3 regions of the Synechococcus sp. WH 8109 genome follow, and region 2 is predicted to be linked to each of the others. Evidence: predicted binding sites of a transcription regulator. Region 2 holds the regulator's gene; each other region holds the start of a gene.

Region 1 (7,850 bases), 1.0 Mb from region 2:
CCTTTTGAGGTTCTTGCCATTAACCATGACGGAACAACCTCTGTATTTGCTCGTTACTGAGCTTTAGCTGTCCTCAGCCAGCTCAATCACATTCCGCCAATCAGGCCCCAGCTCAGCTGCCAGGTCCTTCTCTAAAGATCTCAAGTACCGCTTCCGCTGCCCTGACTCTCCGCCGACCCAGACCGGAATCTCTTTTGTGTTTTCACTCATGTTCTGAACCTTCCCACAACGAGGAGTTGGTTTGTTGCTCACGGTTAACGCTGCTTTACATAGCGGAAGTTGATCTACATACCAACCACCCCGGATGCTTATCCCTACTCATTCAATTCGGCGCCAAACAACCATCGCTCATAGGAACTAAGCAGCCACCTGAGCATCGAGATCAGAAAGTGCCTTTATATCTACTTCTAACTTATCCAAAAGAGGTTCACAATGCTTGCGTGCACTTGGATCTTGAACGAACTCTTCCCGGTAAAGCATTAATTGAAGGATCTCAATTTCTTCGCTCAGACAATCACGGTAGGAATAGTCCACAACACACTCCAAAAAACGGAGAACTCATCAACCCTGCACGAATTTCGAAAACGCTGTGGTCCACGTAGCGCAATGTCCGGGACTCAACAACACAAACTGTTGCCTTCGTCACACGTCAAGGACGCGGCCACCGTTCTCCAGTATCTCCAGCTGCTCACCCATTGCAGCTGGAGCTTGCAAGTCAAAGCCTCAAGCCAGTTGACGCAGGCGCGATTTATGCGTTGTGGCGCCGTGAAGGCAATTGGGGCTATGACCTCTGCAGAGACTCGCCCCCGAGAGAGGTGGTGGGCTTGGCTCGGATGATCTGCTTCTCATGCACGGCGGATCACCCTGTCTGCGATTCGGTAGTTGGTAACGCGATTCAGCCGAAGTTAGGACGGTTACTACTGAATCGCACCGCACTGGCAGAGCTGGTGGTGCAGCGGAGCTTCAATCGCTCGGGGCTCCGCTTGCCTGGATATTGGATGAGGGCATTGAGCTGAATACAGCCAGAAACGCGCTGTGTATCCATCTGAACGACACAGGGTCTGGCACTGCCCCTATAAAGGGTCTGTAGCAACTGCTACAAACAACGTTCACCTCGCTTCTGCGAGGCGCAGATCACCAGGCCAAGGAACGGGGACCTGGATTTCTGAGGAACCACAAATGACCCTGACCTACCGCGGCCAGAAGTACGACCAGCAAAAAGTGGCTGGCACCTCCGATAAGCCTGCTCTGACCTACCGCGGAGTTTCCTACGCCAAGTGATCAAGGCTTAGTCAGAAGATCACAAGCCCCTGCCTACGGCGGGGGTTTCTTTTTGCCTATTTGTCAGCCCCGAGGTGCTGAAGGAGATGGGCTAAACACACGAAGCGGGGTGACGCAGATTCCTTGAACAGGTGAATAGGCTTCGCAAACTTCCAGCAATAGCTCTCGTGAGCCGTCATCCGAACATCGCCTTCTTCGGTGGCACTGTGGTCATCGCGATCATGGTTATGGCTGCTTTCGCCAACGTCGCCAACGCTGGCGGTTGCTCCTTCAGCAAGTCCAAATCAGCCGAAGCAACAACTGAAGAGATCAAAGGCACAGGCGATAAAAAGGCTGAGGTTGAAGCCTGATGACCGACTATTCATCAGCAATCACTGCACTCATCATCGTGACCGTGGTGATCTCTGCGGCAGTCGTTTACGTCCTGGCTCACCCCACTGACCTGCCTAGATACAAGGAGAACGATCCGAGATCTAAGGAGGACGACCGCTGAACGTCGATCACCATTGGCGTTCCCAGGGGCTGAGAGCCCCTTCTATCGGCTGGGCTCCTGAAACCAGGCAAGGCTGTAAACCCAGGGCTTGGCTTAGGCGTATAGTTTATTTGTAGCAACTGCTACACAACGTTCACCCCTTTCGAAGGGGCGCAGACACTCCAAGCCACGGAACGGGGACTTGGAATTTTCTGAGGAACTAACCATGACTGCTCTTCTCTACAGAGGTCACTCCTACGAAGCTCCAGCAGCCTCGCCCAAAGCTTGTGTCGAGCTGACCTACCGCCGCGAGCACTACAACACCTGCCGCGAAGAAATCGCTCACAATGCTCATCCAATCCTGAACTACCGAGGTGCGTCCTACACCAAGTGATCAGGGCTTAATCAGAAGATCCCTATCCCCTGCCCTCGGCGGGGGTTCTTTTTGCCTGCAAGCGCCGACATGGCAGAAGCTAGTGGGCTCGGCTCTCGAACGAAGCGGGCTGACGCCAGACTGAAAAAAGGAATCAGCTTTTTATGGACGACCGCTTGAAGATCGCTATTAGCGCGGTGCTCATTGCGGCAATGTTTGTAACCGCGGCTGGCGGGAACTGGTTGACGTTCCTTTTCTTCGCCGCCATGGCGGTCATTGTGACTTGTGAAACCATCTAGACAGGCGTCATTAACTGGGTCAATGCTGTCCTTTTAACGCATAGCTCCCAATATCTGAATCGCTGCTTTCGTAGAGCACAACGTTGATCCGATTAAAAGATCCCGAGTGTCTTCTTCTTGCAGTAGGCAGCGCCAATATTCATCCAGCCCGACTTGCAGGCTTTGCCGTTCGTGGGTGCGACCTCGTAATAAATGGGACAGACGCAAGTCGAGCCGAGGGTGTTTAGGTTACCCAGAGGACACTGGTCATGATTTAAAGCCTTAGGTATCTCCTTTTGAGCTAACGCAGAAGGTGTCGCTGATTCGATAATAAGCAGTGCAAAGAGAGCTTGTTTCATGTCCAGATCATCTGAGCAGCTGTATTGAGGGGGCTCCAGATGGTTAATCGCAGAATCACATAGCTGCTCTAGGGGCTACCCCCTGACCCAACGCCACAGGGATAACATCACAGAAGTAGATGAACTGGGCTCCGAGGCTTCATTCGCTCGGCTTCACCCACGTGGCGAAGCTCGTCCACCCAGTCCTGGGCCAGGGGTAGATCGGCCTTGAGTACTTCATGAACTACCTGGTCTCGGCGGTTGCTGCCTCTCTGCTGGTGCTCACGCCAACAATAGTCAGGGCTCAAGAAGTGGAAACAGAGAAGCCACAGGAGCTTCTCTCAAACTTAGCTTTGACTGAGAAAAGCTGTTTTTACTAGAGCACTGAAATAAGCTATTGATGCTATTCAAACTAAGTTCTTTTGGTCATGAGGATTGAAAGAATATCCTCTTGATGGCACATTTGTGCTGCATTGACTGCCCAGCTGAACAGCTTGATGACCAATAGTTGCTTGGAGCATCCAAAGATCGCTACAAAGAAAATTGTTGCAGATTTTCCGTTAATCTTTAGGAACGTAAACATATCTATTCATAGTTTAATTGAATTTTCTTTGCGGAAGGAAAAAATCGTAATCGATCAATTATTTTGGTTTAGCGCTTCAAGGCAAATACCACATAAGCGAGATTTATTCTCGTATTTGCTTTGCAAGCATTTTCAGTGACTCCCTTTTAAATGAACGCCTCTCTCTCTCCAAAATTCAGATTCGGCGCTGAGTATAAAGCGGTAGATTTAAGGTTTATATCTCCGCAGGTAACCGTTGGGCAGAGCCAAGCTGCATTGACAAATCCTGAGTACTTAAGACAATCATGCGCTCAGATGCAAATTCCTGTAGGCCCTCGAGATCATTCTGAATGTCCACATCGGGTGACGACTGATCGTTTGGCTCCATCCGATAGAGAAGCTTTGCATCAGGGCATTGAGGCTGCATATAGACAAGTGTTGGGTAATGCACATGTGATGGACTATGAACGCTGCGGTGTTCTTGAAGCACAATTTACCGATGGACGTCTTTGTACTCGCGAATTCGTTAGGGGTCTCGCCAAAAGTGAAGCCTATAAGTCTCGTTATTTCTTTAAAGTATCTGCGTATCGTGGAATTGAGCTGAATTTTAAGCATTTACTAGGTCGACCGCCCCTTAATCAGCAAGAGATTGCAAATGCAGCTTTAATTCAATCAGCGCAAGGCTTCGAAGCACTAATTGATACCATCATTGATTCTGCGGAATATGCAGAAGTTTTCGGGGATCATGGGATTCCATACGTTCGCTCGTTCACCTCGGCAAGCGGAATGCCAATGCTCAACTTTATCCGAATTGCGATTCTTGAGAAAAATTTTGCGAGCAGCGATCGATCAAATGGGACCGACAGCTTGATTCGTGGCAGCCTTGCCGGTGGTATGGCTATGGCCATTGATGTGCCGCCAGCGCTTGAATTCGTATCTGTTTCTCCTACATGGATTGGAAATAAGCCGCCCGCCGATTATGAAAAGCTGTGGAGAGGCTTGGCTCTCGTAGGTGCTGCTCACCTCGCTGGAATGTTGGTGAATGTGATATCGCAAATGCTTGGGATCCAAGCACTCGACCGTATCCCTGCTATGTTCCTCGGCCTCTAACCGGTCCTCGCTGTGAATGATGGCTATAAACTAATCTTGGCTTGGGACTGTGCTAATTATTCAGTCACTACTACCCATAATGTTTCACTTTTCTTGTAAGAGATTATTTATATTTATCCTTCTTTTCTATGACCTCATCCTTATGCAGGCATGAAGATCATTGGCAAGCCGTGTAGGTGGTCTCAGAATGCTTACTATTTAAATAGAGAATGCATTGAGATGAAAATGTCAACTTCTTTGTATTTTGTGTGGCATGAACCTGTCCATAATCAAAATAAGCGGAATTATATTAAGATCCAATGTTATGTCGCACCCTCATTCTTTTGCAAGGAGATAAGGTGTGGCTTGAAGTAGGCCCTGAGGCAATTAACACAGTAGGTCGTTATTCTTCATCAGCGCACAGGCAGTAACAAAAAAAGGAGGCAGGCCCCTCAGCCCACCCCAAACAGACGCATTGAAGGCATGATGCCTCCTTATGCATTTTGTCTAACTAGGGGCCCTCTCCGAGTAACAAATGCGCCTAATTAGGCATTAATCACTATCCAGATCTCCTCAAGTTTGTTATGAGAATCGTCTTGGCGCTGGCACCACTGCAAACACCTTGGGAGATGAAATCCAGCAGGTTCTCTCTCCCGCGTCTCCCTGAATCTTCAATTCACGATCAGAGGGCAGCGCCTCTAGCCATTTTTCACTTGGCAACAAAATACCAAGTTTGGTATCAATACACGCTGAGTCGACTGGTGTCACTGGCGTATCTCAGGTGCGTTCCGTTCTGGAGGGCTCCGGACGGGACGCGGACCCATGTCAGCGGCAACTGCTGGGTCCGTCTGTCTTAGCGAAAAATGATTGCTCTTCACCGCACAGGCGGTGGGCAACGCATGTTCCTGCCTTTCGCATTGTCTCCCAAGCCTCAATCGCGTTGTGCCAGATATCCTCCGCCGAGTCATCGGCTCAGGTGGACGGGGAACCTGGCTTGAAGTTCGCACACAAAACAACACCCTCTGTAATCGCAGGACGGAGTTCTTACTGATACAGCTTGACATGAATTTGGCACGCCCATGGGTGACCCGAGCAATAAGCATGAGCAAGCCATTGCTCGGTCAATGATGTATTTGGTCGCAGCACTTCTGAGCATCCTGATGATCTTCATTGCTGGACTATTCCTATCTGCGGAACTCGAACAGCAAACTCTGCAGAAGGCCAAGACAGCACAGCAGATCTCACGTCAACAGGAGATCGCTCCTCAAGCCCAACGGCCATGGAGTCTGTGGAGAATGCGCACTGATCAGGAAACCTAAGGATGCAGCGGCAACACAAACCCTCGCCGCCAGGATTAGCATGTCTGTTCTTGTAGCTGGAGCCTTTTTCCTTTGCTACTACATTTACGCCTGAAGGCGAATAAAGGTACATTTACCTAAGTACTTTATTTTCGTTCACAAACAGCTTGCATCTTGCGGCGCTTACAACATATTTTCCCTATAAAACAAATGGGAGGTGAGTATGTCTCTAGCCCCTTCACTTGTTTGGAGGTCAAAACTAGGCGGGACAATTCGTTTGCTAGTCGGTGATACCAACACTCGCTACTTAGCCGAGTTGAACGGCAACCGTGTCTATTGCGATGATTACGCAACCGCCCAGGCTCATCTCGACTACTGGAGTAGACAGCAATTGCACTGCTGGGGCAGGCTTTAACACCGGTTATGCCGGTTGTTCCTTAGCCCAACGATCCCTGCGTGAGTTGCGGCAGCTGTCGCACATGCAGGTGAAATCGTCATCAGCACCGATGCCAGAACCTCTCGCACCTTCGATGCCCGACAGTGTGTGGAGCGTGAACTTGTAGATCTCGGCCAGCTCTGCATCGCTAGGCATCTTTATGACTTCACCGCCTCGTTGAATCGTTGCGCTTCTTCGCGGGTGGTTTCGGAGTCCTTCCACATGCCGAAATGCCGAACATGCGTCGTTGAGAGGAACGCGTCTGCATGGGTGTAGTAAGCCCGAGCTCCTAGGCCACTCACAGTCACAAGCACAGCCGAGGGAATCCATTGTCGCCTTCTCATTGGCCTATTAAGGCCGGAGCCAAGGATTTCAGCGTTAAGCCAGTTGATGTCTCGTCTACGGCGTTGGTTCAGTAGGAGTTAGGAGCACATCCAGCGATTTTCTGTAGCTATTGCGACCTGCTTATAAGACTTTCACGGAAGAAATCCTTGATCCCAAAGGTCTCCGAAAAATGGTGTGCGAAAGCACGGGAGATTCCCTATCAAGGAGACCTGCGACACCTCCTCTTACGGCAGAGTGAGTCATCGCGGCAGTACGGGAGAGCGACCCGTAGCTGGCAGACAAACCAGTCCCAGTACACGGCAAGCGTGATGGGGCTGGCTTTCTGCGCTTAATCGTGTCTTCCGATAACGGGAAAGATTCGGTGCATCGCACCTAATTGTCTAAAGCCTCGTCAACGTTGTGGAACGGTAACCGCATCGCTCGGGGAGAACGCTGTTCTCCTCGCGGTTCCGTCGCCCCACATCATTGCTTCGGCTAAGGCTGTTGGAAGTCAGCCCCGCCGATAGAGGGGGCTGCGCCTCCTAAAAAAGACTAGGAGCTCGGAAATCACCGCACATAGCGGGCGTAGCTGGGCAGTCGTTTCAATCGAATCTGAGTCGAGTAACCCGTAGGCGTGATGATGTTCACCACTTCAGGAGCAGGGCGACTCAGCGTGTAACCGCGTTCGGTCAACTTCTCCCAGGATTCTTTGAGTAATTCAGTGTCCATGATTTCTGGATAACACATCTACTGAGCATTCCGCTACTTGTGATGTGTGCCGCTTGATGCAATTAAAAATAGGTTGTTAGCCGACACTTAGACAAAGTGGATGAGAGATGATCCAAGAGTTCAGCAAGATTTCTCGGCCTCCGCCGAGGGTGCATCAGCTAGGCGACAAGCGATTTGTTGTGTGCGTATCGAGTGGGCTGTGCTTGGAATTTGCTGACCGATGGGATGCTGAGTGCTGCCTGAAGAGTCTTCAGGTTTCAAGTGTTTTGCCTGGGTAGCAATTTATACATTCGTTGGACAAATATTAAGCATTTTGGCTACTGATCAACTTCAGGATTGCGACATTATTGGCTCACTAGCGACTGGCAGATGTCTCCAGAAGAAAAGTACATCCTCCTGATGGAAGCTGCGTATGCCGCCGAAGACAAAATTACTTACTACATGTTGATGCAGAAGGCTGATCAGGTCTTAAAGGACGCTCAGGCATCTGTAGACAACACTGATGCAGAGGCTGCTTAAAGAACTCCATCACTCAATGTCGAGGGCTTCAGGGCCTTTTGTTGTGCTCAGGCTGCCTGGGCCGCCTTGCACTCGGTTGCTGCGGCACAGCGTCATTGAGGCTTGGCAGACGATGCAGAAGACGGGGTGGAGGCTCTGCCCCCCGCCTGTG
Region 2 (7,850 bases):
GACTGGCTGAGCACACTGGCGAAACTACCTCGATAAGGCGCCGTATGCACTTGCAGCTGCCCTTCGGGAGCCACCAGATGTATGGGTGGCGAGTTAGAGACGTCAGGCAAGGGCCTCAGGCCCGCCCGCTGTAAGGCCTGCTGATCCCGATCCAGGGAATTCTGGAAGGATTGGGGGTCGGCGAGGCTTGTGGTCATCACGGAAGCATCTGTCCGGGCGACCCCGGCAAGACCTTGAATGTAGCGGCGAGATCACATTCCACAAGGGGATTGACACCACCCATGGTGTTTGGACAGGGCGAGAACCAACCGCCTGCGAGGCTTGACGAACTGCACACCACCGATGAGTCAATCCCCTGAACAACGCACTGATGGCCGTCGCCCGCAGCAGTTGCGACCGTTCTCGGTGAACTGGAATCCCATGGGGTTTGCCTTGAGCTCTCTTGTGGTTCACACCGGCCGAACCGCTGTTCTCTGCAGCGTTTGCTTGGAGGACAAGGTTCCCCGCTGGCGCAAGGGAGAAGGGTTCGGATGGCTCAGCGCCGAATACCGGTTGCTGCCAGGATCCACCCCACAGCGGCAATCACGGGAGCTGATGAAACTCTCGGGTCGCACCCAGGAAATTCAGCGGCTGATTGGCCGAAGCCTGCGCGCCGTGATCGACATGGAGCGCCTAGGGGAGCGCACCTTGCTGATCGACTGCGACGTGATCCAAGCGGACGCCGGCACCCGGACGGCCTCGATCACCGGGGCTTGGCTCGCCCTGGACCAGGCCTGCCGATCACTGGTGGACCAAGGAGTCCTGGAGCAATCGCCCCTGATCGATCAGGTGGCGGCGGTATCCGTGGGCTTGGTTGATGGCCAGGCCTTGCTGGATCTGGACTACAGCGAAGACAGCCGTGCCGAGGTGGACCTGAACGTTGTGCAGTCCGGCGATGGCCGTCTGCTAGAAATCCAGGGGACTGCGGAGGGTGCGCCCTTCAGTCGCAGCCAACTCAATGAGCTGCTGGATCTAGCAGAGCCGGGATTGACATCCCTGATGCAGGCGCAACGCCAGGCCTTCAACGAGCACAGCAGCGTTACGTAATAACCGCTACATGGCCGCCACCGCCGGCTCCGTAACTTCGCTTCAACAGGGGGTTGTCATGACCAGTAGCCGAGGTTTCAGCCGATACGCCCCGCAGATGGTGGCTCCAGCTCCCAGCGCAGAGCCCGCCAACCGTTCTCTGTTGGAGATCATCCGGGATCTCGATGGCGCCAGCAGTGAACTGGTGGATCGCAACAAGACCATCTTCTTCCCCGGAGATCCCGCAGAACGGGTGTATCTGATCCGCCGGGGAGCCGTTCGTCTATCCCGCGTCTACGAATCAGGAGAAGAGATCACCGTTGCCCTGCTCCGCGAGAACAGCCTCTTCGGGGTGCTGTCGCTGCTGACAGGTCAACGGTCCGACCGCTTCTATCACGCTGTGGCCTTCACCCGGGTCGAAATGGTGACGGCACCGGCGACCTCCGTAAAGGCCGCCATCGAAGCAGACACCAGCGTTGGCCTGCGATTGCTTCAGGGTCTCTCCAGCCGGATTCTGCAGACCGAGACGATGATTGAAACCCTCACCCATCGGGACATGTCATCCCGGCTGGTGAGCTTCCTGCTGGTGCTTTGCAGGGATTTCGGAGTAGCGGATGAGCTGGGCATCACCATCGACCTGCGCCTGTCCCATCAGGCCATCGCTGAAGCAATTGGCTCAACACGCGTCACAATTACGCGTCTGCTGGGAGACTTGCGTCAGTCCGGTCTGGTTCAGATTGACCGCAAGAAAATCACGGTTCTGGATCCGATCGCGCTGGCCAAGCGCTTCAGCTAGGCCTGCCATCGCACGACTTGTGCAGCCATGAGCGGCTGGGCACTGATCCTGGTTCTGTTGGTGCTCGGGGGTGTGCTGTCGACCCTGGGCGACCGCTTGGGCAGCCGTGTCGGCAAAGCGCGACTGAGTTTGTTCAGCATGCGCCCACGGCGCACCGCCGTTTTGATCACGGTGTTGACCGGCAGCCTGATCAGCGCACTCTCACTTGGCCTGATGCTTCTGGTGAGCCGGCAGTTGCGGGTGGGCCTGTTTGAACTGGATGCCCTGCAGGAGAAACTCCAGGACAGCCGTCAACAGCTGGAGGCAGCCGAGCGGGAACGGGACAAGACCCAAACGGAAACCAAACGGATCGTCATTGAGCTCGAGCAATCGCAGCAACGGGCCAACACCCTGCGCCTCGAACTGGCTCCTCTTCAGAAGGAGCTGGCCCAACTCGAAGCCGAACGTGAACGCCTCAGCCAGGACATCGCCTCACGCGATGCAGACATCCAGCGCACGGAAGCAGAACTCAACAGCGTTCGCAGCCGCATCCGTGCCGGTGAGCAGGAACTCAAAGAACTGGAACGCAATCTGGTCGCCTTGAGGCGTGGATCGGTGGTGATCAGCAGCGGACAGACCTTGGCAAGAGCAACTGTTCGACTCGATGCCCTGGACCAGGCCAAACAGGCTGTCGACAGGCTGTTGCAGGAGGCCAATCTCAACGCCTACCGGAAAGTGCGACCTGGCGAAGCACCCGAACGCCAGTTGATCCGCGTTCCGCGCAGCGATGTGGAACGCCTGCAAAGCATCATCCGCAAACCGGAGACCTGGGTGATCTCGCTGCGCTCAGCCACCAATGTGCTGCGGGGTGAAACAGCGGTTTATGCCTTCCCCGAGGTGCGTCCGAACCGTCCGGTGACCCAACGCGGAGATGTGCTGGCCACCACCGCACTGCAACCGGGTGAACGCACCCCAGAGGGCATTCGCACACGGTTGAACCTTCTCCTGGCCTCGGCCTATGCCGAAGTGCAGCGGCGGGGATCCCTGACCGAGGGCCTTCAGTTCGATGGATCAGCCCTCTCCCAACTGGCCCAGACCCTGATGGAAGGACCCAGCCAAAGCGTGGTCTTGGAAGTGATTTCCGCGGGGGTCAGCGACAGTGCCGATCCTGTCGTCGTCACCATTCAGGCCTCCCCATGAAACGGGTGGCCGTTCTCGATCCAGGCCGCTGCAAATGTGGTCTTGTGCTGGCCGATCTTCAGCTCGGTCTGGTGCGCGAAGGGCATGTACTAGCCCCGGAGGCCGTCGAACCCTGGCTGGAGCAGTGGAATCAAGACCAAGCTCTCGACCGCATCCTGATCGGCGATGGCACGGGAAGCCGAGCCTGGATCCAGCGACTGGAACGGCTGGGCCATCTCACCGTGGTTCCGGAGCAGGGAACAACCCTGAGGGCAAGACAGCGTTATTGGGCGCTGTGGCCGGCTCGAGGTTGGCGACGGATGCTGCCGGCAGGACTGCGCATTCCACCGGTGGATCTGGATGCTGTTGCAGCTTTGGTGATGCTTGAGGAGCACCTGCAATGTCGCCTGAAATGGCCGGAGCCTGCTCCCACGTTCTCGCTCAGAACCTGGCCCGGACCATGAAGGTGTAATCACCCCCCGGTTCCAGCCTGTAATCAGAACGCACCAGAAACCGTCGCAGGGCATCCTCAATCAGGGCACGTCCCAGGGACGGCTCCACCACAAGTTCGCCGCGATCAAAGGCCCAGGAAAACTGCCACTCAAACCCTCCAGCAGAAACTTCACCCTCCACGCACTTGGCTTGAAAACACTGTCGGAGCACCCGTAAATGGGCCGTTGTCGCCGGAAGTGCCGGCATCAGTCGACCGGCTCCAGGTCATAGCGGAAGCCGTTGATCCAGGTTCCAGCGCGCTCAAAGCTCTGGCGCTGAAGACGTTGAATCCCATCCAAAACAGCATCAAGAACAGCGCCGACACATGGTTGCTCCGCCTTGCTGAACGAACCAAGAACATGGGACACCGTTCGGGCGCGGCGTTCGGCAGGGTTCTCAGCCGGCGCACCAATGCCGATTCGCAGCCTCGGGAACGCCTGGGTCCCGAGATGCTGAATGGTGCTGCGCAAACCGTTGTGCCCGCCGGCACTGCCCTGGGCCCGCAACCGCAAACGACCCAGCGGAAGATCCATGTCGTCCACCAGCACCAGCAATTGGTGAGGCTCCAGGCCGAACCAATCGAGGGCCGCACGAATGGCACGACCGCTGTCATTCATGTAGGTCTGAGGCATCAGCAAGCGCAACCGCTGCTCACCAACCCCTGTATCGGCTGCGAGACCGTGCAACTTGGCTTGATGACGAAAACTAAACCCAGAGCGCTCACCCAAAAGCTCTAAGGCCATGAAGCCGATGTTGTGACGGGTGCCGGCATATTTCGCTCCCGGATTTCCCAGACCCACCACCAGCTTGAGATCAGTGGTCATACCGCTGGATCAACTCAGTCGCTGGGGGGAAGTTCTTCGACCGGCTTTGAAGCCTCACCGGAAACTTCAGGTTCAGCCATGGCTTTATTGATCTCGCGTTCGAATTCCTTGGACGCGGATTGGAAGCCCTTCAGGGTTTTACCAAGTGTCCGACCAAGCTCGGGTAGGCGTTTCGGGCCGAAGACCAACAAAGCAACTGCGCCGATAACCGCCACTTCGGGGAGACCGACGCCGAAGATGTTCATGGGTGCAGATCAGCCGAGGCCGTTCCAGTTCACGTTGATGCCCTCGAGGATGAGGGACTTGTTGTACAGCTGAAGAATCACCAGCAGAAATACCAGGAACAGCACCATGAAGATGCCCATCACGGGAGTGGTGCCCCAACCGGGAACCACCTTGCCGTACTCGGAGTTCAGTGGGCGGAGAAGGTCTCCCAGACGGGTGCGTTGTGCCATGGCGACGCTGGGTCTCGGGTGGTTTGAAGTCTCGATACTGTAGGGGCCGACTCCGGTTCGGGGTTGATCCTGTCGAGAGATGTGATGGAAACGTCGTCCCCAGCCCTGTCCGTCGCCATTGGCGTGCTCGCCGTTTTGTTCGGACTCACCGGATTTGGCGTGTATCAAGCCTTTGGCCCTCCATCAAAAGCACTCGACGACCCGTTCGACGATCACGAGGACTGATCCACCACCAGGGAGACGAGTTCTCCCGGTGCGATCACCAAGGCAGTAGCAGCAATTGAGTCAGCTTCCCTGCGGACAGTCCAACCCGCTCCGGGGGTCCAGCGACAGCGCGCAGATCCTGCATTGAGCAGCTTCAGCAGGCAACCATCGGCATGGCGCTCCAACACCACCGGCGTCAGTTGCAACGGCAGCGATGGGAACCACTGACGCAGCTCCGCAGGAAACGCCGCACACCACCCTGGCTCGCGGAAGGCGATGGCCGCCTGAGACACACCGGCATCACTCCACGAGCCCGAAAACGGCATGAGGGCCAAACGCTGGCGATGCCATCCCTGATCAGCGCTCGGATCAGGCCAGGTCGGACCACGCAGCAGCGAAGTGCCGAGTCGGTCTGAAGACCAATCCACACCCTGGGGGCCATCCAGCAACACAGCCATCCCGCCTCCGGGAGCTGCCGACTGCGAGGCGAACCAGGAGATCACAGGAACTTCCCAACGGGCTTGTTCCCGAGCCGTCATCGGTTCAGCGGGCCGTTCGATCACCCCTCCACTGGTGTCAGCAGCGATGCGGACGGCGGGGGTCGCCAGCGGTAGCTCCAGACGCAGCAGCTCATGGGTCTGGCGCCAGTCGATACTGCAAATCAGCTCCAGCCAGGGCGTGTCGGCCTTTAGCCGCAGGTCCAGACGCATGCAACTGGCACCGAGCTGGCGCCGCAGCACCAGATGCGCCACCAGGGGGCCCTGGTCGAGCCACTCCAGGGAATCCGTACAGAGCACGCCCAGGGGCTGAGATCGGTAGTCCGCCGCAAGATCCCAGGCATCCCAGAATTCGCCCCGGTCCCGATAACGCTCCAACTGCAGGGGAGACGACAACTGGTCCTGTCCATCGCGATCCCGCAAAGTCAGCAGTCCGGCCGCGGAGACATCGAGCTCGATCAGACCATTGCCCACACGCCAAGCTTCCGCCCCCAGCGACGTGATGACCACAGCCTGACGGGGCTCAGCCGCGCAGGACGTCAAGCCTGGTTCACGCCGGAGCGGCACCGAACAAATCCCGTGCTGACGCGGTAGCTGCACCCAGGTACCACCAGCGGCAGCGCCTTGCTGCGGCAGTGAAACGGCGTCCGCTGACCACGATCCCGCAGGAAGGCGAACCAGAGGCGACCAGGAGGCCAAGGGCTGCAGACCCCACCAACTCCATGCTGCCGCTGTGTCCTTCGGAAGCGGCAGCCTTGCCAGCCGCCGGTCGCGTTCCTCGCGGGCCTGGCGCCGGGCCGAGCGCCAGACCGGTTCGGCCTGGTCAAATACCTCCGGGATCGAGGTTCCCGGAAGGATGTCATGAAACTGCTGAAACAAAAGCGGGCGCCAGTCGCTGCTGCCGCTGTCGCGACCTGCGATCGCCAACAGGGCTGAGACTGCATCAGCCTCCCGCAAAAGCCGCTCCAGCGTTCGGTTGTGGCGCTTCTGATCCGGACGGCTTGTGGCGCAGCCACGGTGCAACTCCAGGAAGAGCTCATCACGCCACACCGGCCAGGCCTGATCATCTTGCTCCAGCTCGGTCAAGAACTCCCGCACCGTGCCGGCTCGGGTGGGCAAAGCGGCCGCTTGCCCTTCCCAGAGCTCGATCTGCTCCAGCAATTCCTCAGTGGGACCACCACCGTGATCACCAACACCTGGAATCCAGAGCGCCGCCTCCAGCCCCGTGGCCTGATGCCAGGCCCGCTGCTCGTCCAGCATCTCGACAGGATCGGCGCGACGCCCGATCGGCGGCAGCATCAGGCTGCGCAGCTCGGAGCATCCCCGTCCCCGCCAGCGGAACAAACGGTGGGGGAAAGCGTTTTCAGCGTTCCAGGCCAGCTTGTGGGTGCAAAACCAGCGCACACCGGTGGCTGACGCCACGGCAGGCAGGCCAGCAGCGAAGCCAAAGCTGTCCGGCAACCAGGCCAACTCATGGGTCCACTCCGGGAAACGGCGGCGGCTGTCGTCCTGACCGAGAGCGAACTGATTCCACAACGACGCCGTGCTGACCAGCACACAGTCGGTCTCCACCCAGGGGCCATTGATCGGTTCCCAGCGGCCGGACCGGCTGGCCACCTGGATCTCCGCAAAAAGAGCTGGCCGATGTTGCTCCATCCAGGCGTAAAGCGCCGGCGTGGAATGGGCAAAGCGCAGCTCGGGCCAGCGACGCATCAGAGCCAACGCTGATCGGAAGGTGCGTTCAGCGGCCTGCCAGGTGTCAGCGACCGGCCAAAGCCAAGCCAGATCGAGATGGGCATGACCCAGCCAATGCAACGCCCCTCGTGGAGTGTCTGCCTGGTGCAGGTGCTTTGCAACAGCAGCCTGCGCCGCAACACCGCTGGGATCCAGATCCGCCCAATGCGGCGGCAGATCGCCATCTGCCGCCAGATGCAGCTCGAGGGCCGCAGGCAACAGCGTGCCCTCGGGGTCGGAGCCTGCGGTCTGCGGCTCCAGGTCGAGATGGCTGCTGATCAGAGCTCCATCGTCATGCAAGGGGCTGCAGAGTTCCAGCACAAGACCCAGTGCAGCTCCCTGGCGACATCGCTGGGGCAAAGGCCAGCGACAGGCGGTATCGAAGAGATCTCCTTCATGCACCAACACACCATCCACCCAGAGACGCATCTGCTCGGCCCACCAGCTCAGCACCAGCCGGGCACGGCAGGAATCACTGTCACTCCAGCCATCAGGCCAGCTCAACCGCTGCTCAAGACGCAGCCATTGGCGTCCCCTGGGCCAGATCAGCAGACCACGCTTGGCCCAGTCCGGCCGGTGCGTTGATCCCCAGCTTTCATCGAGAAAAAACCCAGCCTGGGCGGCG
Region 3 (7,850 bases), 310 kb from region 2:
CACGAAGCCGGCGCCAACGATGGAGAGCAGCAGACGGGCCACCACCAGCTGGTTGAAGTCCTGAGCGGACGCAAACAGCAGGCAGGGAATCGCCGAGAACACCAGGATCGAGGAGTAGGTGATCCGGGGTCCGAATTTGTCCAGGAGCATGCCGATCAGCACGCGCGCCGGAATGGTGAGGGCCACGTTGCAGATGGCCACGGTGCGGATCTGACCAACGGTCAGACCCAGGTCCGCTTTCACGGTGGTGGCCAGAGGGGCCAGGTTGAACCAGACCACGAAGGTCAGGAAGAAGGCGATCCAGGTCAGGTGAAGGGTTCGGTACCTGCCCTGGAACGACCAAAGGTCGCCAAGCATTGAGGAAAAGAGAAGGAACCTCGGGCTTCAAAAGGAAAGGTGCCCGGGGATGGCAAAACGGTCGAAAAGAGAATCCGTTTAACCCGCGCAGTTAATCAATTCGCCGACCCCTTGTTTGGTCAGATTGGTTACCGATTTGTGTTTTTGTGTTTCCGGGCAAACATCAATGGGGCTGATTGATCGGATCAGGTGATCTTGTGCCGCAGCGGTTTGGTAGCGGTTGCAACTTTTGTGGGTTGTTGGACTTTGCTGGTGCAGATTGTTGGTCGACGATGTGAATCAAGGCTTGCGGGTTTGTGTGCTCAGTGGCGGAAGCAGCCGTCGCATGGGGCGTGACAAGGCCCTCTTGCCGCACCCCTGCGGTGGTGTCTGGCTCACGGCCCTGGTTGACCAGCTGTTGCCGCTGGGTCATCCGGTGCAGGTGTTGAGTCGTCATCCCGTGCACGCAGAGCTGCTGGCCCACCGGCCCGGATGTTCCGTGGTGCTGGAGTCCCCTCCCTGGAATGGCCCCCTGCAGGCGCTGGCCAGGCTGTTGCCGTCTCAGCCTGGGGAGGCCTTGTTGGTGCTGCCGGTGGACATGCCGCGTTTGCGCACGGCCGTTGTCCAGCAGCTGATCGCAGCCTGGAATCGTGCCCCGGAGCAAGCAGCGGTGGCCCATGACGGGCAACGGCTGCAGCCGTTGCTGGCGGTTATCCCCTCCGGTTCTCCCTTCCGCTCCTGCCTTGATCAGCAACTGCAACGCGGAGAGTTGCGCTGGATGGATTGGTTGACCTGCGTTCCCCATCAGGCGGTGCGCTTGCCTGCAGAGGCGTTGGTGAATGCCAATTGCCCCGCAGATCTGGCAGCGTTGGAGGGATGAGCACGTCGCTGCCGCTTGCGGACCGCCTCAACCGGCCCATCGGGGTGCTGCGGTTGTCGCTCACGGCCCGCTGCAATCTCGCCTGTCCGTACTGCTGTCCGGATGTGGAGGAGCCCCCTGGCCTGCTCACCCTTGAGCAGCAGATTCGCGTGATTCGTGTGGCCACGCGCCTGGGAGTACAGACGTTGCGGCTCACCGGTGGAGAGCCGTTGTTGAGTCGGCGTTTGTTGCCTTTGCTGGAGGCGGTGGCGCAGGCCCGGCGGGATCGTTCGGATCCGATGGCTGGTTTGCAGGCCGTGGCGCTCACCAGCAACGGGGTGCTGTTGTCGGAACCGATGGCGCGGGCGTTGCGTGCCGCAGGGCTGGATCGCATCACCATCAGCCTGGATGCGGCGGAAGGGGAAGCAGCGGCGCGCATGGCTGGTCTCCAGGGTGGTGCCGTGGCTGGTGAACGCCTGGTGCGCCAGGTGCAGGACGGCATTGCGGCGGCCTGCGCCGCTGGCTTTGACCCCTCACGCGGTGAGCTCAAACTCAATGCCGTGATCCAACGGGGGATCAATGACGATCAGCTGTTGCCTTTGGCCGCTTTGGCGCGGCAGCAGGGGATGGAGCTGCGTTTGATCGAATACATGGATGTGGGCAACCGCAACCAGTGGACGCTGGACCAGGTGCTGCCGGCGGCGCAGATGGTGGAGCGCATTCACGCCCGTTGGCCTCTTGAACCGCTGGGTCGACCGCGGGGTGGCACGGCCCGGCGTTGGCGCTATGGCGATGGTGCCGGATCCATCGGTGTGATTGCCTCCATCAGTGAGCCGTTCTGCGGGGATTGCAACCGCTTGCGTGTCACCGCTGATGGGCAGGCATTCACCTGCCTGTTCTCCGCTGAAGGCACCGATCTCAAGCCCGCGCTCGCGTCGGAGCTTCAGCTTGAGCAGGCCATGCGCCAGCTCTGGCAGCGGCGCCAAGACCGCTACAGCGAGGAGCGTGATCCAGGCGCCGCTGCGTCAACCCATGCGGAAATGGCGTATCTGGGGGGCTGAACCGTCGTGATCGTCACCGTTTTTGCGTGATGCCCTCGGTACAACGGGGCAGCTGAAGGATCCCTCAGGATCCATCGACATGTTTGAACTGCTGGCCTACGAGCGCTTCCGCGACACCCCGTCGGTTCGTTTTTTCGACGTCACCGTGGACACCTCGAACGCGCGTGATCTGGTGATTCACAGCGGCCCGGCGGTGTCGCCCCCCAACGACCCGGAGAGCGGAGCGTGGCAGTTCTATCTGCATCCTCATCAGGAAGACAATCTGCTCGCGGCCAGTGGCGGCAGAACCTTCTTCCTGGTGAACCTGGCCTGGGAACAGCCGTTCCACATCGTTCGGCTCGAGAGCGGTGGTGACATCCTTCGCATCCCTCCTGGCACTTTCCACCGGTCGATCTCCGATCCCGATGGTTCCGTCGTTCTGAACCAGGCGGTTCGTGAGGAGGGCGCTTCTCTGGTGCGTGAATTCCGCGTCTACAACAGCGCCGAGATCCCGGCCTTGATGGCAGCCACCCACAGCTCGGCGCCGAAGCCCCAGTTGCACGGGGTGGAACCGTTGCTTCAGGCGGCCTGAACCAGGTTGCGTGAGGAGGTTTCCGTTGCGGAGGCTTCCTCGCTGATCTGAATCTGCCAGGTCAATTCACTGTTTGTTCCCGGGGGGCCGCTGAAGCTGCCGCTCACGGCTGCGGTGAGTTCCGGCTTGGAGGAGGTGGCCAGCACCACATAGCGTTCGTTGACTTCCATCCCGGCACTGGGGTCAAAGCCGCGCCAGCCCGCTCCCGGCAGGTAAACCTCTGCCCAGGCATGCAGGTCGTACTCCTTCGGGGGAGGTTGCTGTAGTTGATAGCCGCTCACAAATCGGGCGGGGAGACCCACCACGCGGCAGCAGGCCACCATCAGCATGGCCAGATCACGGCAGGAGCCGATCCGCTCGCGCAGGGTGCGACCCGCCGGCCAGGCGGGCCCCAAATGGCGTTGGGTGTATTTCACCCGCTCTTGAATCAGTTCAATCAGTTGCTTCAGAAAAGCCAGGGTCTGCTGGTTGCTGCCCATCAGGGCTTCCTGGGTGAGCTCGATGGCTGCGGGTTCGTGCTGACCGTTGGGCAACCAGCCCTCGAGGGCACCCTGCAGGTCGCTGTTGAGCTGGCCTTGCGGGTACGGAAGGGGTGGTTCTAGTCCGTTGAAGCAGCTTTCCAGCAGGGGTGCTGGCCGGGTCTCCACCAGGCTGCGGGCCTCAAAGACCAATTCATCGGTGCTGCCAAGAAAACGCAGCCGTTGGATTTCATCGCCGCTGGCGGCCACCAGTTCCCGACGTTGCTCTGGTTCTGGCAGCACGCTGAGCTGATGCTCCAGCAGGGTCTGAAACCCCTGCCCCCGAGGCCTCAGACACAGGCGATGTTCCCCGAGGAAAACGGGGGCCTCATACCGATACGTCAGGCGGTGAACGATGAGAGCACGCATGCAGGATCGGTGGGGATGGAACGGAGGTCGGCGCTAGTGAAGTAGCGGGTCTGGATCAGGTTGTGGAGTTGGTTGAGGTCCTGCTGAAGCTGGTCAATGGCTTCATGCAGACCGGCTTCGATCAGGTTGTCGATCCGCACATAGCTCCAGCGGGCCAGGAGTTGTCCGCGCAAACAGTCGAGGTCATCCGGGGTGTCTTGGTTTGGCTGCTGCTGAATCTGTTGCAACGTGTCGCTGATGCCCTGCAGGCAGTACCGCACCGAGCGAGGAAAGATGGGGTCCAGCAGCAAAAAGCGGGCCACGGAGGCAGGGCTGATCGCGTGCTGCATGCTCTGCCGGTACATCTGATAAGCCCCCGCTGTGCGCAGCAGGGTGATCCATTGCAGTTCATCCAGCACGCCGCCCACCTCCTCAGGGGAGGGCAGGAGCAGGAAATATTTGACGTCGAGGATGCGGGAGGTTTTATCGGCCCGTTCGATTAGACGTCCCAGCTGACTAAACAGCCAACTCAGATCACGGCTCAAAGTGGTGTCGGTGATCCCGTACACGAGCTGGCAGCCGCGGCGGATGATCCGCAGTTGCTCCTGCACCGGTTCCCGCCAGATGTCTTCGTCGTCCTGCAGGCTCCAGTGCAGATCATTGATCTGCTCCCACATCTCCGTGGTGATCACATCCCTGATCTGCCGTGCGTTTTCCCGCGCCATCGCAATGCAACTCACGATGCTGTTGGGATTGCTGCGGTCCAGCAGCAGGAAGCGCACCACCTGTTTGGGCGTGGCACCGGGGTAGGCCGTATCGAAGCGGTGGCGATCCCCCGTCACCTCCACCAGCGGCAGCCACGGTTCGGCGCTGCCCGGAGGACAGTCCAATGCCATCGCTTCACTCACTTCCAGAAAGCGCGAGATGTTTTCGGCGCGTTCCAGATAGCGGTTGATCCAGTAGAGCGAATCGGCAACGCGGCTCAGCACGGCACAGCCTCCTGGGCTTGCGGTGCTGCCATCGTTTGATCGTCGACGATCCAGGTGTCCTTGCAGCCGCCGCCCTGGGACGAATTCACCACCAGCGAGCCACGCTTGAGGGCCACGCGCGTCAGCCCCCCTGGACTCACCCAGCTGCTTGCGCCGCGCAGCACATAGGGGCGCAGATCCACGTGGCAGGGGTAGAGCTCTCCGTCACTGAGGGACGGCACTGTGGAGAGTTGCAGCGTGGGCTGCGCGATGAAGTTGCGGGGATTCGCACGGATCTTTGTGTCGAAGTCCGCCAGCTCCGATCGGCTGGCCTGGGGGCCGATCAGCATTCCGTAGCCGCCGGCTTCCGCCACCGACTTCACCACCAGTTGCTCGAGGTGTTCGAGCACATAGCGCTGATCGTCTGGCCGGGCACAGAGGTAGGTGGGAACGTTCTCGATGATCGGCTCCTCATCGAGGTAGTAGCGGATCATCGCCGGCACGTGGGCATAGATCAGCTTGTCGTCGGCGATGCCGGTGCCAGGGGCGTTGGCGATGGCGACCCGTCCTTGCCTTAGCACCTCGATCAGGCCCGGCACCCCCAGCATCGAGTCCTTACGGAACACGGTGGGATCAAGAAAATCATCGTCGATGCGGCGGTAGATCACATCCACGGGTTCCAGGCCATTGGTGCTGCGCATCCACACCCGTCCGCCTTCGCACACCAGATCGCGCCCCTCAACCAGGTGAATGCCCATTTCTTGGGCCAGATAGCTGTGTTCGAAATAGGCGCTGTTGAACACCCCGGGCGTCAGGATCGCCACGCGGGGGGTGTCACTCCAGGGCGCCAGGTCTTGAAGGGTGCGCAGCAGATGGGAGGGATAGTCGTCGATCGGTTGAACGGCACGTCCTTCGAACAGGCCAGAGAACAACCGTTTCATCACCCGACGGTTCTCGAGGAAGTAGGCCACCCCTGAAGGACAGCGCAGGTTGTCTTCCAGCACCCGCCAGGTGCCCTTGCCGTCGCGGATCAGGTCGAGCCCGGAGATGTGGCACCAGCGGTTGAGGGGCAGGCTGATGCCCTGCATCTGAGGTCGCCAACCGGAGGAACTTTCCACGTCTTCCCGTGGGATCACACCGTCGTTGAGGATCTGCTGGGGGCCATAGATGTCAGCGAGGAAGCAGTCGATGGCTTCCAGGCGTTGCAGCAGTCCCCGCTCCAGGGTGATCCAGTCGCTGCGGCCGATCAGCCGAGGCAAGGGATCGAAGGGGAGAATTCGTTCGCTGCCTTTGAGCCCGGAATCGTTGAGGCGGAAGGTGGCGCCGAGGCGACGCAGCAGCTGGCTGGCTGAGGCATGGCTGCGGTTGAGCTCGGGCAATCCCATCTGCCCCAGTGATGCGAGTAGTGGGGCCAGATCGGCGCGTGGTGTGGCCGTTTCACCGCAGAAATATTCGTCGAAGCCGACCGTCGGTTTGTAGTCAGTGAACATCCTGATCGCACAAGCCAGACGTATCCAAGGCGTCGCCCCACTCCACTTCGGGTGGTGGTTGCTACACATTCCGCAATTTCAGGCAAGAGGACGCTGGTCACCTGTTGTTTGGGTATCCGTAGGCACCTGAATCGAGGCCATGGGGCCAAGGGCAGGGTGCCTCCTTTGCTTATCTGTTTCTGGAGTTCAAACGCTCTTCGCCTTGGATGAATTGCTCTGGGCGCGTCTGATCTTTGCCCTTGGTGCCGTTGTGACTGCGGCGACGGTGGTGATGATTCTGCGCGGACACCTGTATTGGAACCGCAGGGGGTCGACGGATGTCCGCTGACTCGGTTCCCTTCCTTCAGCCCGGGATCGCCTGGGCGTTGGTGGTGCTGTTCTCTGTTCTCTGGGTGGCGCTGGGGATTGCCTGGGGCCGGCGCGGTCAAGGCAATGCTGATGACTACATGCTGGCGGGGCGCAACATCGGGCTTGCCCTGAGCACGGCCACGTTGATGGCCTCCTGGGTCACCGGCAACACCACCCTGCTCGCCCCTGAATTCGGCTACAAAACCGGCCTCTGGGGCATGTTCAGCTATGCCCTGGCCGGGCTTGGCCTGATTCTGTTCGCCCCCCTGGCCTCGCGGATCAAGCAGTTGATGCCCAACGGGCGCACCAGCGGCGACTTCATTCGCCTGCGCTACGGGCGTCTGGCCTGGTGGGTGTTCATGGTGATCACCGCGATCTACACCCTGGGCTTTCTGATGACCCAGGCGATGGGTGCTGGCCTGCTGCTGCAGGCGCTTTCAGGCTTTGATTACCACGTGGGAATGGTGGTGGTGATCGGTGTCGCCACCGTCTACACCCTGTTCGGCGGGATGCGGGCCGTGATCGGCACCGATTTCATCCAGTCGCTGTTGATCATGGTGCTGCTGGCGGTGGTGGCGGTGCTCGCCTTCCGTCAATTCCCGATGCCTGAGGTGCATGCCTCTTTGGTGGCCCGGCATCCCGATCGGCTTGATCTGCTGCTGCCGGCGGGCTTGTTGATCGCCTGGAATTCCGCCCTCTTTTCGATGGGCGAGGTCTTTCACAACAACATCTGGTGGTCCCGGGTTTTCGCCAGTCGGCGCTCGGTCGTGATGACCTCTTTTGTTTTGGGGGGCATCGCCTGGATGAGCGTGCCGATGGTGACGGGCTCCATTGGCCTGGTGGCCCTGGCCCGTGAGTTGCCCCTCGAGCAGGTGAACATGGTGTTTCCCGTGATGGCAGCCGATCTGCTCGGGGCCGGCGGCGCGGCCCTGGTGTTTGTGGTGGTGTTTGCCTCACTCACCTCCACCCTCGATTCGCTGCTGGCATCCACCGCCGATCTGTTGGCGGAGGATGTGTACTTCCGCCTGTTGCGGCCTCAGGCCAGCGACCTGCAGCTCAAGCAGGCGGCGCGGCTGATGGTGGTGGGACTGGCCGTCGTCACCCTGGCGCTGTCCTGGCCACGGCTGGATTCGCTTGCGTCGGTGCTGTTTTTCACCGGTGCCCTGGTGGCATCCACGGTCTGGCCTGTGGCCTGCGGTTTGTACTGGCGTACAGCCAACCGTACGGCTGCCATTGCGGCCATGCTCGCCGGCAGCGTTGTGGGCCTGCTCGCCTATGTGCTGATCGCGCCTTACTGCGCTGCTGTGTTTTCGGCGGCCGTGTCGGCGATTGTGATGCTGATGGGCAGTCG

Evidence for each region. Region 2 encodes NtcA, which controls nitrogen genes in cyanobacteria. Its sites were predicted from a motif close to GTANCNNNNGNTAC; they were not measured.
Region 1: a site for NtcA is predicted at 1,887-1,900, ahead of Syncc8109_RS11780 (DUF4278 domain-containing protein). Genes of this name have one in related genera too.
Region 3: a site for NtcA is predicted at 6,264-6,277, ahead of Syncc8109_RS11015 (circularly permuted type 2 ATP-grasp protein). Genes of this name have one in related genera too.

What each region holds. Positions count from the first base shown of each region.
Region 1 covers NZ_CP006882.1:1,284,679-1,292,528, reverse strand. The annotation lists gene Syncc8109_RS11790 (DUF411 domain-containing protein) at 1-60, shown strand, start outside; gene Syncc8109_RS12335 (hypothetical protein) at 358-534, opposite strand; gene Syncc8109_RS11785 (DUF4278 domain-containing protein) at 1,180-1,281, shown strand; gene Syncc8109_RS07060 (hypothetical protein) at 1,449-1,631, shown strand; gene Syncc8109_RS11780 (DUF4278 domain-containing protein) at 1,980-2,147, shown strand; gene Syncc8109_RS13080 (hypothetical protein) at 2,291-2,425, shown strand; gene Syncc8109_RS12895 (hypothetical protein) at 2,518-2,763, opposite strand; gene Syncc8109_RS07050 (phycobilisome rod-core linker polypeptide) at 3,668-4,414, shown strand; gene Syncc8109_RS07045 (hypothetical protein) at 5,473-5,712, shown strand; gene Syncc8109_RS12890 (hypothetical protein) at 6,113-6,283, opposite strand; gene Syncc8109_RS07040 (hypothetical protein) at 7,019-7,180, opposite strand; gene Syncc8109_RS07035 (hypothetical protein) at 7,550-7,699, shown strand.
Region 2 covers NZ_CP006882.1:242,242-250,091, reverse strand. The annotation lists gene Syncc8109_RS01220 (cob(I)yrinic acid a,c-diamide adenosyltransferase) at 1-197, opposite strand, end outside; gene rph (ribonuclease PH) at 343-1,086, shown strand; gene ntcA (global nitrogen regulator NtcA) at 1,145-1,861, shown strand; gene Syncc8109_RS01205 (DUF3084 domain-containing protein) at 1,889-3,040, shown strand; gene Syncc8109_RS01200 (hypothetical protein) at 3,037-3,483, shown strand; gene Syncc8109_RS01195 (DUF3146 family protein) at 3,461-3,718, opposite strand; gene pth (aminoacyl-tRNA hydrolase) at 3,718-4,335, opposite strand; gene Syncc8109_RS01185 (TatA/E family twin arginine-targeting protein translocase) at 4,350-4,580, opposite strand; gene psbH (photosystem II reaction center phosphoprotein PsbH) at 4,590-4,790, opposite strand; gene psbN (photosystem II reaction center protein PsbN) at 4,875-5,015, shown strand; gene Syncc8109_RS01170 (glycoside hydrolase family 38 C-terminal domain-containing protein) at 5,003-7,850, opposite strand, start outside.
Region 3 covers NZ_CP006882.1:2,047,742-2,055,591, reverse strand. The annotation lists gene Syncc8109_RS11045 (NarK family nitrate/nitrite MFS transporter) at 1-357, opposite strand, end outside; gene Syncc8109_RS11040 (molybdenum cofactor guanylyltransferase) at 683-1,216, shown strand; gene moaA (GTP 3',8-cyclase MoaA) at 1,213-2,256, shown strand; gene Syncc8109_RS11030 (hypothetical protein) at 2,336-2,827, shown strand; gene Syncc8109_RS11025 (transglutaminase family protein) at 2,815-3,714, opposite strand; gene Syncc8109_RS11020 (alpha-E domain-containing protein) at 3,687-4,682, opposite strand; gene Syncc8109_RS11015 (circularly permuted type 2 ATP-grasp protein) at 4,676-6,151, opposite strand; gene Syncc8109_RS11010 (sodium:solute symporter family protein) at 6,469-7,850, shown strand, end outside.